Allochromatium vinosum DSM 180: one gene and its partner. The protein of the gene in region 1 interacts with the protein of each later gene in a pairwise test. Links are inferred from orthologs where the notes say so. Each region holds a gene or a part of one and is shown on either strand. Other genes may lie near its edges.

The links. The genes of interacting proteins can lie anywhere in the genome.
Region 2: the proteins of selB (region 1) and serC interact in binary tests that used the Escherichia coli proteins (3 or more experiments, as listed by UniProt). The link is inferred for Allochromatium vinosum DSM 180 from one-to-one orthologs.

Annotation. Positions count from the first base shown.
Region 1 is NC_013851.1:1,603,201-1,610,123, reverse strand. Bases 1,115-4,113 are described here. They hold selB (selenocysteine-specific translation elongation factor), read left to right. Parts: upstream 1,115-1,649; coding sequence 1,650-3,578; downstream 3,579-4,113. Other genes in these bases: selA (L-seryl-tRNA(Sec) selenium transferase), read left to right, coding at 1,115-1,656. In the rest of the region: ALVIN_RS06870 (DUF808 domain-containing protein), read left to right, coding at 1-246; more of selA, read left to right, coding at 247-1,114; ALVIN_RS06850 (PDC sensor domain-containing protein), read right to left, coding at 4,890-5,849; molecular chaperone DnaJ, read right to left, coding at 5,879-6,923. UniProt on the Escherichia coli protein: Translation factor necessary for the incorporation of selenocysteine into proteins. It probably replaces EF-Tu for the insertion of selenocysteine directed by the UGA codon. SelB binds GTP and GDP.
Region 2 is NC_013851.1:2,279,298-2,282,249, forward strand. What follows is about bases 40-2,952. They hold serC (3-phosphoserine/phosphohydroxythreonine transaminase), read right to left. Parts: upstream 2,081-2,952; coding sequence 998-2,080; downstream 40-997. Other genes in these bases: ALVIN_RS09865 (META domain-containing protein), read left to right, coding at 40-888; gyrA (DNA gyrase subunit A), read right to left, coding at 2,153-2,952. Outside these bases: more of ALVIN_RS09865, read left to right, coding at 4-39. UniProt on the Escherichia coli protein: Catalyzes the reversible conversion of 3-phosphohydroxypyruvate to phosphoserine and of 3-hydroxy-2-oxo-4-phosphonooxybutanoate to phosphohydroxythreonine. Is involved in both pyridoxine and serine biosynthesis.

The DNA.
Region 1 (6,923 bases):
AAGGCGCTGGCCGTCGCCGGAACCATCGCCATGTTCCTGGTCGGCGGCGGCATCATCGTCCATGGTCTGCCCGTCCTGCATCACGCGATCGAACATCTCGGCGCATCGCTCGGCGCAGTCGCTGCGATCGGTCCCCTGCTCGGCGCGCTGACGCCCCTGGTCGTGAATGCGCTGGTCGGTCTGGCGGCGGGCGCGGCCGTGCTGGCGGCCTGGACCTGGACCCGTGCACGTCTGGAACAGCGCTGAATGAACCCGCTCGCCACGCTGCCCGCCGTCAGCCGTCTGCTGTCCGAGCCGGAGATCCTCGCGCTCAGTGAACGGCACGGTCTGGCCGTGATCACCCGCCTCATCCGCGAGACCCTGGCCGAAGCCCGAGCGGCGGCACGCGACGGTGCGCCCGTCCCGGAGACGGCCCGTCTGATCGAACAGATCGATGCGCGGGCCTCGGCACTGGCTCGCCCCCGACTGCGCCCGGTCTTCAACCTGACCGGCACGGTGCTGCACACCAACCTCGGGCGCGCGCCCCTGCCCGAGGAAGCGATCGAGGCACTGGTGACGGCCGCGCGCCAGCCCTGCGCGCTCGAATATGCGCTCGAAGACGGTCGGCGCGGCGATCGTGACGCTCTGGTCGAGGAACTGTTGTGCGAACTCACGGGCGCGGAGGCGGCGACCGTGGTCAACAACAATGCCGCCGCCGTCTTCCTGCTGCTCAATACCCTGGCGCCGAAGAAGCAGGTCATCGTCTCGCGCGGCGAGCTGATCGAGATCGGCGGCGCCTTCCGCATCCCCGACATCATGACGCGCGCCGGAGCCAGGCTGGTCGAGGTCGGCACCACCAACCGCACCCATCTCAAGGACTTCAGCACGGCCATCGGTCCGCGCACGGCGATGCTGATGAAGGTCCATGCCAGCAATTATGCGATCCAGGGGTTCACCAAGGCGGTGCCGGAACGCGAACTCGCCGGGCTGGCTCATGCCCATGACCTGCCCTTCGTCGTCGACCTGGGTTCGGGAACCCTGGTCGACCTGGAACGCTGGGGGCTGCCGCACGAGCCGACGCCGCGCGAATCTCTCGCCGCCGGTGCGGATCTGGTGAGCTTCTCGGGCGACAAGCTGCTCGGCGGACCGCAGGCCGGACTGCTGGTCGGACGGCGCGATCTGATCGCGGCGATCAAGGCCAATCCGCTCAAGCGCGCCCTGCGCGTCGGCAAGATCACCCTGGCCGCGCTCGAAGCCGTGCTGCGGCTCTATCGCGATCCGGACCGGCTCGCCGAGCGTCTGACGACCCTGCGCTATCTGACCCGCCCGACCGCCGAGATCCAGGCCGTCGCCGAGCGACTGTTCCCGACCCTGCACGCCGCGCTGGCGCCGCTGGATCTGAGTCTGGAGATCGTCCCGCTCCGGTCGCAGATCGGCTCCGGTTCGCTGCCGGTCGATCGGCTGCCTTCGGCCGGTTTCGCCATTCGCGCGCCCGACAGGAAGACCGGACGGCTGCATCGGCTCGAAGCGGCCTGGCGCGCGCTGCCGCGCCCGGTCATCGGGCGTATCGAGGACGACGCGCTCCGGCTCGATCTGCGTTGTCTGGCGCCCGAGGACGAGGCCGAATTCGCCGCTCAGCTGGCCGGCACCGACTGGCTGGAGGCCGTCCCATGCTGATCGGCACGGCCGGACACATCGACCACGGCAAGACCACGCTGGTCAAGGCGCTGACCGGCGTGGACGCGGACCGACTGCCGCAGGAGAAGGCGCGCGGCATCACGCTCGATCTGGGCTATGCCTATACGCCGCTGGCCGACGGCTCGGTGCTCGGGTTCGTCGATGTACCGGGGCACGAGAAGCTCGTCCACAACATGCTGGCGGGGGCCACCGCCATCGATTTCGTGCTGCTGGTCATCGCCGCCGATGACGGTCCCATGCCCCAGACGCGCGAGCATCTGGAACTGCTCGATCTGCTCGGGTTGAGCCGGGGCGCCGTGGCCCTGACCAAGATCGACGTCGCCGCGCCCGAGCGGCTCGACGCGGCCCGGCACGCGGTGCACGAGCTGCTGGCGGGCACGGCACTAGCCACGTGTCCGCTGTTTCCGGTATCCGGGCGCACGGGGGACGGCGTGGACGCCCTGCGCGATCATCTGGAACGTGAGGCGACCGCCTTCGTGCCTCCGGCCGCGGGCGGGCGTTTTCGGCTGGCCATCGACCGCGCCTTCTCACTGTCCGGTGTCGGCACCGTGGTCACGGGTACGGCCCATGCCGGAACCGTCGCGGTCGGTGAGACGCTGATGCTCGCCCCGCCGGGACTGAAGGCGCGCGTGCGCGGTCTGCACGTCCAGGATCGGCCCGCCGAGCGCGGTCAGGCCGGCGAACGCTGCGCCCTGGCGCTCAAGGGCGAGTTCGAGAAATCGGACATCCGGCGCGGCCAGTGGCTGGTCGAGCCGAGTCTGGTGCTAGCGCTGAACCGCGTGCAGGGCGAAGTGCGCGTGCCGGCGAGTCAGCCGGCTCTGAGACACATGCAGAGCGTGCATGTCCATCTGGGCACCGAGGACATCGTCGGGCGCGTGGCGCTGCTCGACACGCGGGAGGTCGCGCCGGGCGAACGGGCGTTGGTCGAGCTGCTGCTGGAACGCGAGACTCTGGCTCTGCGCGGCGATCGCTTCATCCTGCGCGATGCCGGCGCTCAGCGCACGGTCGCCGGCGGGCGGGTACTCGACATTTTTCCGCCCACCCGTCACAAACGCACGCCCGAGCGGCTGGCCTTGCTCGATCGCTTGCGTGATGACGATCCGGTCGTGGCGCTGGAATATCTGGCCGACCAGTCGACGACCGGTGTCGATCTGGAGCGTTTCGCCCTGAGCTGGAATCTGGATCGGGACGCGGCGGAAGCGCTGTGGCAGCGCGTCGGGTTGCGGGTGATTCGCGAGGGCGAGACGGTGATCGGCCTCAGATCGGCGGCCTGGGCGGGACTGCGGGCGCGGTTGCTCGACGTTCTGGAACAGGAGCACGCGCGCGCGCCCGACATGATCGGGGTCGAGCCCGAGCGGCTGCGTCGCCTGACTTCGGTCAGGCTGGCGCGTCCGGTCTTTGCGGCGCTACGCGCCGAACTGCTGGCTTCGGGCGCGATCGCGCAGACCCGCACCTGGCTGCATCGGCCGAGTCATCGCGCCAGCGTCAGCGACAGTGACCGTGCGTGTTTCGCGGCGTGGCGGCCGTTGCTGGACGCAAAGCCCTACAATCCGCCGCGCGTGCGCGATGTGGCCAAGGCGACAGGCACGCCTGAGCATGAGGTGCGTCGGCTGTTCAAGCGGCTCGCCCGCGCTGGTGAACTCTATCCCGTGGCGCACGACCACTATTTCACCGCTGGAGCCGTCGCCGAGCTGGCCGGGATCGTGCGTCAGCTCAATGTCGAACAGGGGGCGGCGCGTGCTGCGCCTTTCCGTGACATCCTGTTCAGCGATGGGGACGGCGGGCGCAAGGTCGCCATTGCCATCCTCGAATTCTTCGACCGGATTGGCTACACTCGCCGCGTGCGGGACGATCACGTCCTGCGCCACGACAGCGCCCTGCACGACTTGACGGCGCGCTGACTCAGCCTCTGGAAGAGATCGTTCCCCGGTGGGGCGCCCGGTCTTCAAAACCGGGAGGGGCGGCCAAGCGGTCCCTGGTAGGTTCGACTCCTGCTCTCTTCCGCCAATCCGTCGCTCAATCCCCACGCACCCAGACACGCGGCGATGCGGACGATACCAGACGACCGATGATCGTCGCTGGGACGCCCGCCGTTTGCAGGGCCGCCAGCGCGTCTTCCGCCTGCTCGGGCGCGAAGGTGATCAGCAGCCCGCCCGAGGTCTGGGGATCGGTCAACAGCAGACGCTGCCATTCCTCCAGCGCAGGATCGAACTCCAGCCGTTCAGAATACGCGCGCAGGTTGGTCCTGGCTCCGCCCGGAAAGAGTCCCTGTCGGGCCAGCTCGAACGCCTCGTCGAGCACCGGCACCGCATCGAACCGGAGTTCGGCACCGACGCCGGCACCCGTGACCATTTCCAGCAGATGCCCCAGCAGCCCGAAGCCGGTGATATCAGTCGCCGCGCGCGCGCCCTGCTCGACCATGATCTCGGCGGCACGGGCATTGGCCGTCAGCATCAGCTCGGTGACGCGCCGCAGGCCCTCGGCGCCGAGGCGCTCGTTCTTGATCGCCGTGGTCAGGACTCCGATGCCCAGCGGCTTGGTGAGGACCAGCACATCGCCGGCCTGTCCCGCTCCCTTGCGCAGGATTCGATCCGGATGGATGACGCCGGTCACGGCCAGCCCGAACAGCGGCTCGGGATTCTTGACCGTATGCCCGCCGAGTACGGGCACACCGACGCTGGCCGCGCCCGCGACCAGTCCGCGCAGCACCTCGGCCAGCACGTCGAGCGGCAGGCGCGTATCCGGAAATCCGGCCACCGAGAGCGCCGAGACCGGGCGCGCGCCCATGGCATAGATGTCGGAGAGACTGTTGATGGCCGCGATGCGCCCATAGTCGAAGGGATCGTCGACCACGGGCGTGAAAGCATCCACCGTCGTCACCAGCGCCAGATCCTCGCGCACACGCATGACCCCGCAATCGTCAGGCGTTTCGAGCCCGACGAGCACGTCCGGATGGGGGACGATCGGCAATCCGCGCAGAACCTGCGACAGCTCGGCTGGGCCGAGTTTTGCCGCTCAGCCCGCGCAGGTAGCGAGTTGTGTCAGTCGAATGCGGGTGGATGGATCGAGCATGGCGTGGATCTCTGGAACCGGTCGGCAACAGGTTGAAGTTCTGGGAACGACGGCTAAGGTAGCGCACCGCCCCCCGAAAACCAACCGCTCCGGCTCTTCGCGGCTACAGTGCGCCTGTCGCGGAGTCGGCGCAATCAGGCTCAGGCGCAGGCCTCACCCGTGCCGAGCCAGAAGCCCAGACTCTTGCGAAGGAACTCGTGCCAGGGCATGTAGTGCGAGCCGTCACAGGAAAAATTCAGCCCGACCATGCCGTTGAAGATGTTGAGCGAGCCGGAGCGCAGATAGATGGTCTCGTCCATGAAGCGCAGTTCGCGGAAGGTGTGGAAGACATCGGCGATCCGCGATTCGGGGATCGACGCATCGCTCGGGTAGTCGCGCCGGGGATAGGCCAGACAGATGCCCGGATCGGCCAGATCCTCGTAGTCGAGTAGCCGGTAGCGATAGGGATCGTCCAGCGTCCAGAGCGTGGCGCGCGAGCTGGAGAAGTGCAGCTTGCCGTGGAAGACGCCGTGCGCGGTCATCAGCTCGACCAGGAGCGCCAGCACCTCGTCGATGCGCGCGTCCATCAGGCTCTCGACGCGCTGCTGGCTGAAGAGCCCTCCCCGGATGGCCGGGTCGCCCTTGAGCTGCACCCAGTCGCCGGAGGGCTGATAGAGTTCGCGCGTCAGCGGCAGCTCGCGCAGGTCGAAGTCGGCACCGAGGAAGCCGAGCCAGTTGCCCGACTCGTCCTCGATACGCTGGATCGCGGTCAGTGAGGGGCGGCGCGCGTTGCGGCTGATGTAGACCGGCGAGAGCGAGAAACGCTCGCCGGCCAGCGCCTCGGCCAGATAGGGCCGGTCGCTTCGGTCGCGACCCATATGCTCGGGCAACAGCCCCTGGGGCGAGGCGTTGGCCGTGATCTGGTGTGCGCTCCGGTCGAGCACATAGAGATACTTGCAGGACGGCAGGTTCGGCAGTGCCTCGACCAGGAGCCGCTCCAGGGACGCGCGCTCGGGCCAGCCGTCACGGGCCTGGAGCGCCAGCCGTTCCAGCAGACCGGCCAGCCGCCCGCGCAACAGCAGACGTTGACGGGCGACGGCCGTTTGCAGTGCTTCACTCATGACGTCACCCGCCTGATCCTGGAACGCTTCTAGAGTCCCATCTTCTCGAAGAAGCTCTTGACCCCGTCGAGCCAGGAGTGCGATTGCGGATTGTGCCGCGATCCGCCTTCCTGAACGCTGGCCTCGAACTCGCGCAGCAGCTCCTTCTGGCGGTCGGTGAGATCCACGGGCGTTTCGATCAGCACCCGGCAGATGAGATCCCCGACTACACCGCCGCGCACGGGTTTGACGCCCTTGTTGCGCACCCGGAACATCTTGCCGGTCTGGGTGCCGGGCGGGATCTTGAGCATCACCTTGCCGTCGAGCGTCGGCACTTCCAGCTCGCCGCCGAGCGCCGCCGTGACGAAGCTGATCGGCACCTGACAGTAGAGATTGGCGTCCTCGCGGGTGAAGATCGGATGCTCCATGACCTGAATCTGGACATAGAGATCGCCCGGAGGCCCGCCCTGCTCCCCACGTTCGCCCTCGCCTGCCAGCCGGATGCGGTCGCCGGTGTCGACGCCCGCCGGTACCTTGACCGACAGCGTCTTCTCTTCCTGGATGCGCCCGCGTCCGCGACAGTGCGAACAGGGTTCCTCGATCACCGCACCCGTGCCCCGACACTCGGGACAGGTCTGCTGGATCGAGAAGAAACCCTGCTGCATCCGTACCTGACCATGTCCGCCACAGGTCGGACAGGTCTTGGGCTTGGTGCCGGGCTTGGCGCCGCTACCGTTGCAGAACTGGCAGTCGACCCAGGTCGGCAGCCGGATCTTGACCTCTTTGCCGGCGACTGCCTCTTCCAGCGTCAGCGACAGGTCATAGCGCAGATCGACCCCGCGCTGTGAACGCCGACCACCGGCGCGTCCACCGCCGCCGAAGATGTCGCCGAAGACGTCGCCGAAGATATCCGAGAAGGAACCGGCACCGGCGAAGTCGCCCGGACCGCCGCCGCCGAAACCGCCGAAGCCGGGGCCGGCGCCATCGACGCCGGCATGGCCGAACTGATCGTAGGCCGAACGCTTCTTGGGATCGGTCAGCACGTCATAGGCCAGCTTGGCCTCTTTGAACTTGGCCTCAGCCTCGCTGTCGCCC
Region 2 (2,952 bases), 670 kb from region 1 along the record:
ACCATGCCCGATCTCTTGCGCACGATCACTGGATGTGGACTGCTGTTGGTGCTGTCGGGACCGCTTCAGGCCCAGGCACAGACGTCCGAACCCGCGCCACCCGCTCCGATCGCGGAGGAACCGGGCCCGGAGCCGATTCCAGTGCCGGTTCCATTCGAGGGACTCGACTGGCGCCTGACGGCCTATCGAAGCGACTCCGGTGTGAACAACGTCGCGCCCCGCTCGCGCCCGACAGAGTTTCGGTTCGAGGATGGCCGGTTCTCGGGCAGTACCGGCTGTAACCGGGTTCAGGGCGACTATAGGGTTGAAGGCACCGATTTTCGCTTTGGCGAGGGCCTGGCGGCGACCCGCATGGCCTGCCCCGAACCGCTGATGAAGCAGGAAGCGGCGATCTTCAAGGCGCTCCAAAGTGTGACGCGCTACCGTTATGTCCCGGATCGTCTGGAGCTGACCGATGATCGGGACGATACCGTGCTGAGCTTCACCCGGATCGGCGCGGCGACGAGTGCAGCGGACACCACGGCAAACACGCTGGAAGGCTACACCTGGGTGGCCGAAGCCCTAGTCGACGCTCAGGGGATACTGGCCAACCCGATCCGGGGCACCACGATCGACCTGAGCTTCGACCCGCGCGGACGAATCAGCGGCTCGGACGGCTGCAATCGTTATCTGAGCGGCTTTACGCACTCCAAGGCGTCACTGTCGTTCGGCCCGATCGCGACCACGCGCATGGCCTGCGCCGCCACCGATGGTCGCGCAGAGCAGGCACGCTCCTATGCTGATCTGCTTGGACAGGTGAATACTTATCGGATCGAGGACGGGCGTCTGTTCCTGCTCGACGCCGATGGCGAAATCCTGGCACGCCTGCGGGCCGTGCGCGCCGATTGATCGGAGGCGCATCCCCGTCTTTCGGCTCGACGGCTGAAAGCAATACGTCAGACATTGAAGTCGAACCGATGCGGCACGCCAAAAGCGCGCCGCATCTTGCATCGGCCTATCAGCCGTTGCGACGCTCGAACTCCTGCATGAAGGCCACCAGCGCATCCACCCCCGCCTCGGGCATGGCGTTGTAGATGCTCGCGCGCATCCCGCCGACCGAGCGATGCCCCTTGAGCGTGGTCAGCCCAGCGGCTTTAGCCTCCTTGAGGAAGACCTCGTCCAGCTCGGCGTTGGCCAGGGTGAAGGGCACGTTCATCCAGGAGCGATCCGTCGGCGCAACCGGGTTGGCATAGAAGCTCGACGCATCGATGACGTCATAGAGCTTCCTGGCCTTGCGTGCATTGACATCGGCCATCGCCGCCAGACCGCCCATGTCCTTCAGCCACTTGAACACCAGACCCGCCAGATACCAGGCATAGGTCGGCGGGGTGTTGTACATGGAGTCGTTGTCGGCGTGGATCTTGTAGTCGAGCATGGTCGGCGTGCCGTTGATCGGCTGGCCGATCAGATCCTCGCGCACGATGACGATGGTCAGGCCCGCCGGACCGATGTTCTTCTGCGCACCGGCATAGATCAGCCCGAACTTGGACACATCAATGGGACGCGACAGGATGGTCGAGGACATGTCGGCGACCAGCGGCTTGTCGCCGGTCTCGGGCACATAGGGGAACTCGACGCCCTCGATGGTCTCGTTCGGCGTGTAGTGGACATAGGCCGCATCGGCGCTCAGATTCAGCTCGTCCTGGGCCGGCGCGCGGGTGAACTTGCTCGACTCAGTCGTCGCGGCGACGTTCACGGTGCCATAGTGACGCGCCTCGGCGATCGCCTTCTTCGACCAGGAGCCGGTGTTGATGTAGTCCGCGCCCTCGGCCCCGCGCAGCAGGTTCATGGGGATCATGGCGAACTGGAGCGAGGCGCCGCCCTGCAGAAACAGCACCTTGTAATTGGCCGGAATCGCGAGCAGCTCACGCAAATCGGCCTCGGCCTCGGCGGCGATGGACATGAACTCCTTGCCGCGATGGCTCATCTCGGCCACGCACATGCCGCTGCCGCGCCAATCGAGCATCTCGTCGCGGGCCTGGGCCAGGACCGCCTCGGGCAGCATCGCGGGACCGGCACTGAAGTTATAGACGCGAGCCATTCTGACATTCCCCATGGGTTGAGTGTTCTGCGGTGGACATCCCGTAGGATGCGGTGAGCGGTTCGATCGAGGCTAGGCGTCGTCCGCCACGGACGCCTCGCTGTCCTCGGCGGCCTCCTCGCCCGTTTCCTTGTCGCCCTCCAGGGCGGCGATGCGTTCGACGAAGACCAGTCGCTGGCCCTCGCCGAGATTGATCAGTTTGACGCCCTTGGTATTGCGTCCGACCACCGGGATCTGATCGACCGAGGTGCGGATCAGAGTGCCGTCGTCGGCGATCAGCATGATCTCGTCGCCCGGATGGACCAGGATCGCGCCGACCTGAGCGCCGTTACGCTCAGCGGTGTCGATGGCGATCACGCCCTGGGTGCCACGCCCCTTGGTCGGAAACTGATCGACGTCGGTGCGCTTGCCATAGCCGTTCTCGGTGACGCTGAGCACGGTGCCGCCGTCCTCGGGCGCGACCAGGGCGATCACCCGCTGTCCCTCCTGGAGCATCACGCCGCGCACACCATGCGCTGCGCGTCCCATCGAGCGGACATGGCTCTCGGAGAAGCGCACCGCCTTGCCCGCCGAGGTGAAGAGCATCAGATCCTGCTCGCCGCCGGTGATGGTCGCGCCGACCAGCAGCTCGTCTTCACGCAGGTCGATGGCGATGATGCCGCGCGAGAGCGGACGCGAGAAGTCCTTGAGCGGGGTCTTCTTGACCGTGCCGGCGCTGGTGGCCATGAACACGAAGGAGCCGTCCTCGTAGTCGCGTACCGGCAGCAGGGTGGTGATGCGCTCGCCAGCTTCCAGCGGCAGCAGATTGACCATGGGTCGCCCGCGCGCGCCGCGTCCGGCCTGCGGCAACTCGTAGACCTTGAGCCAGTAGA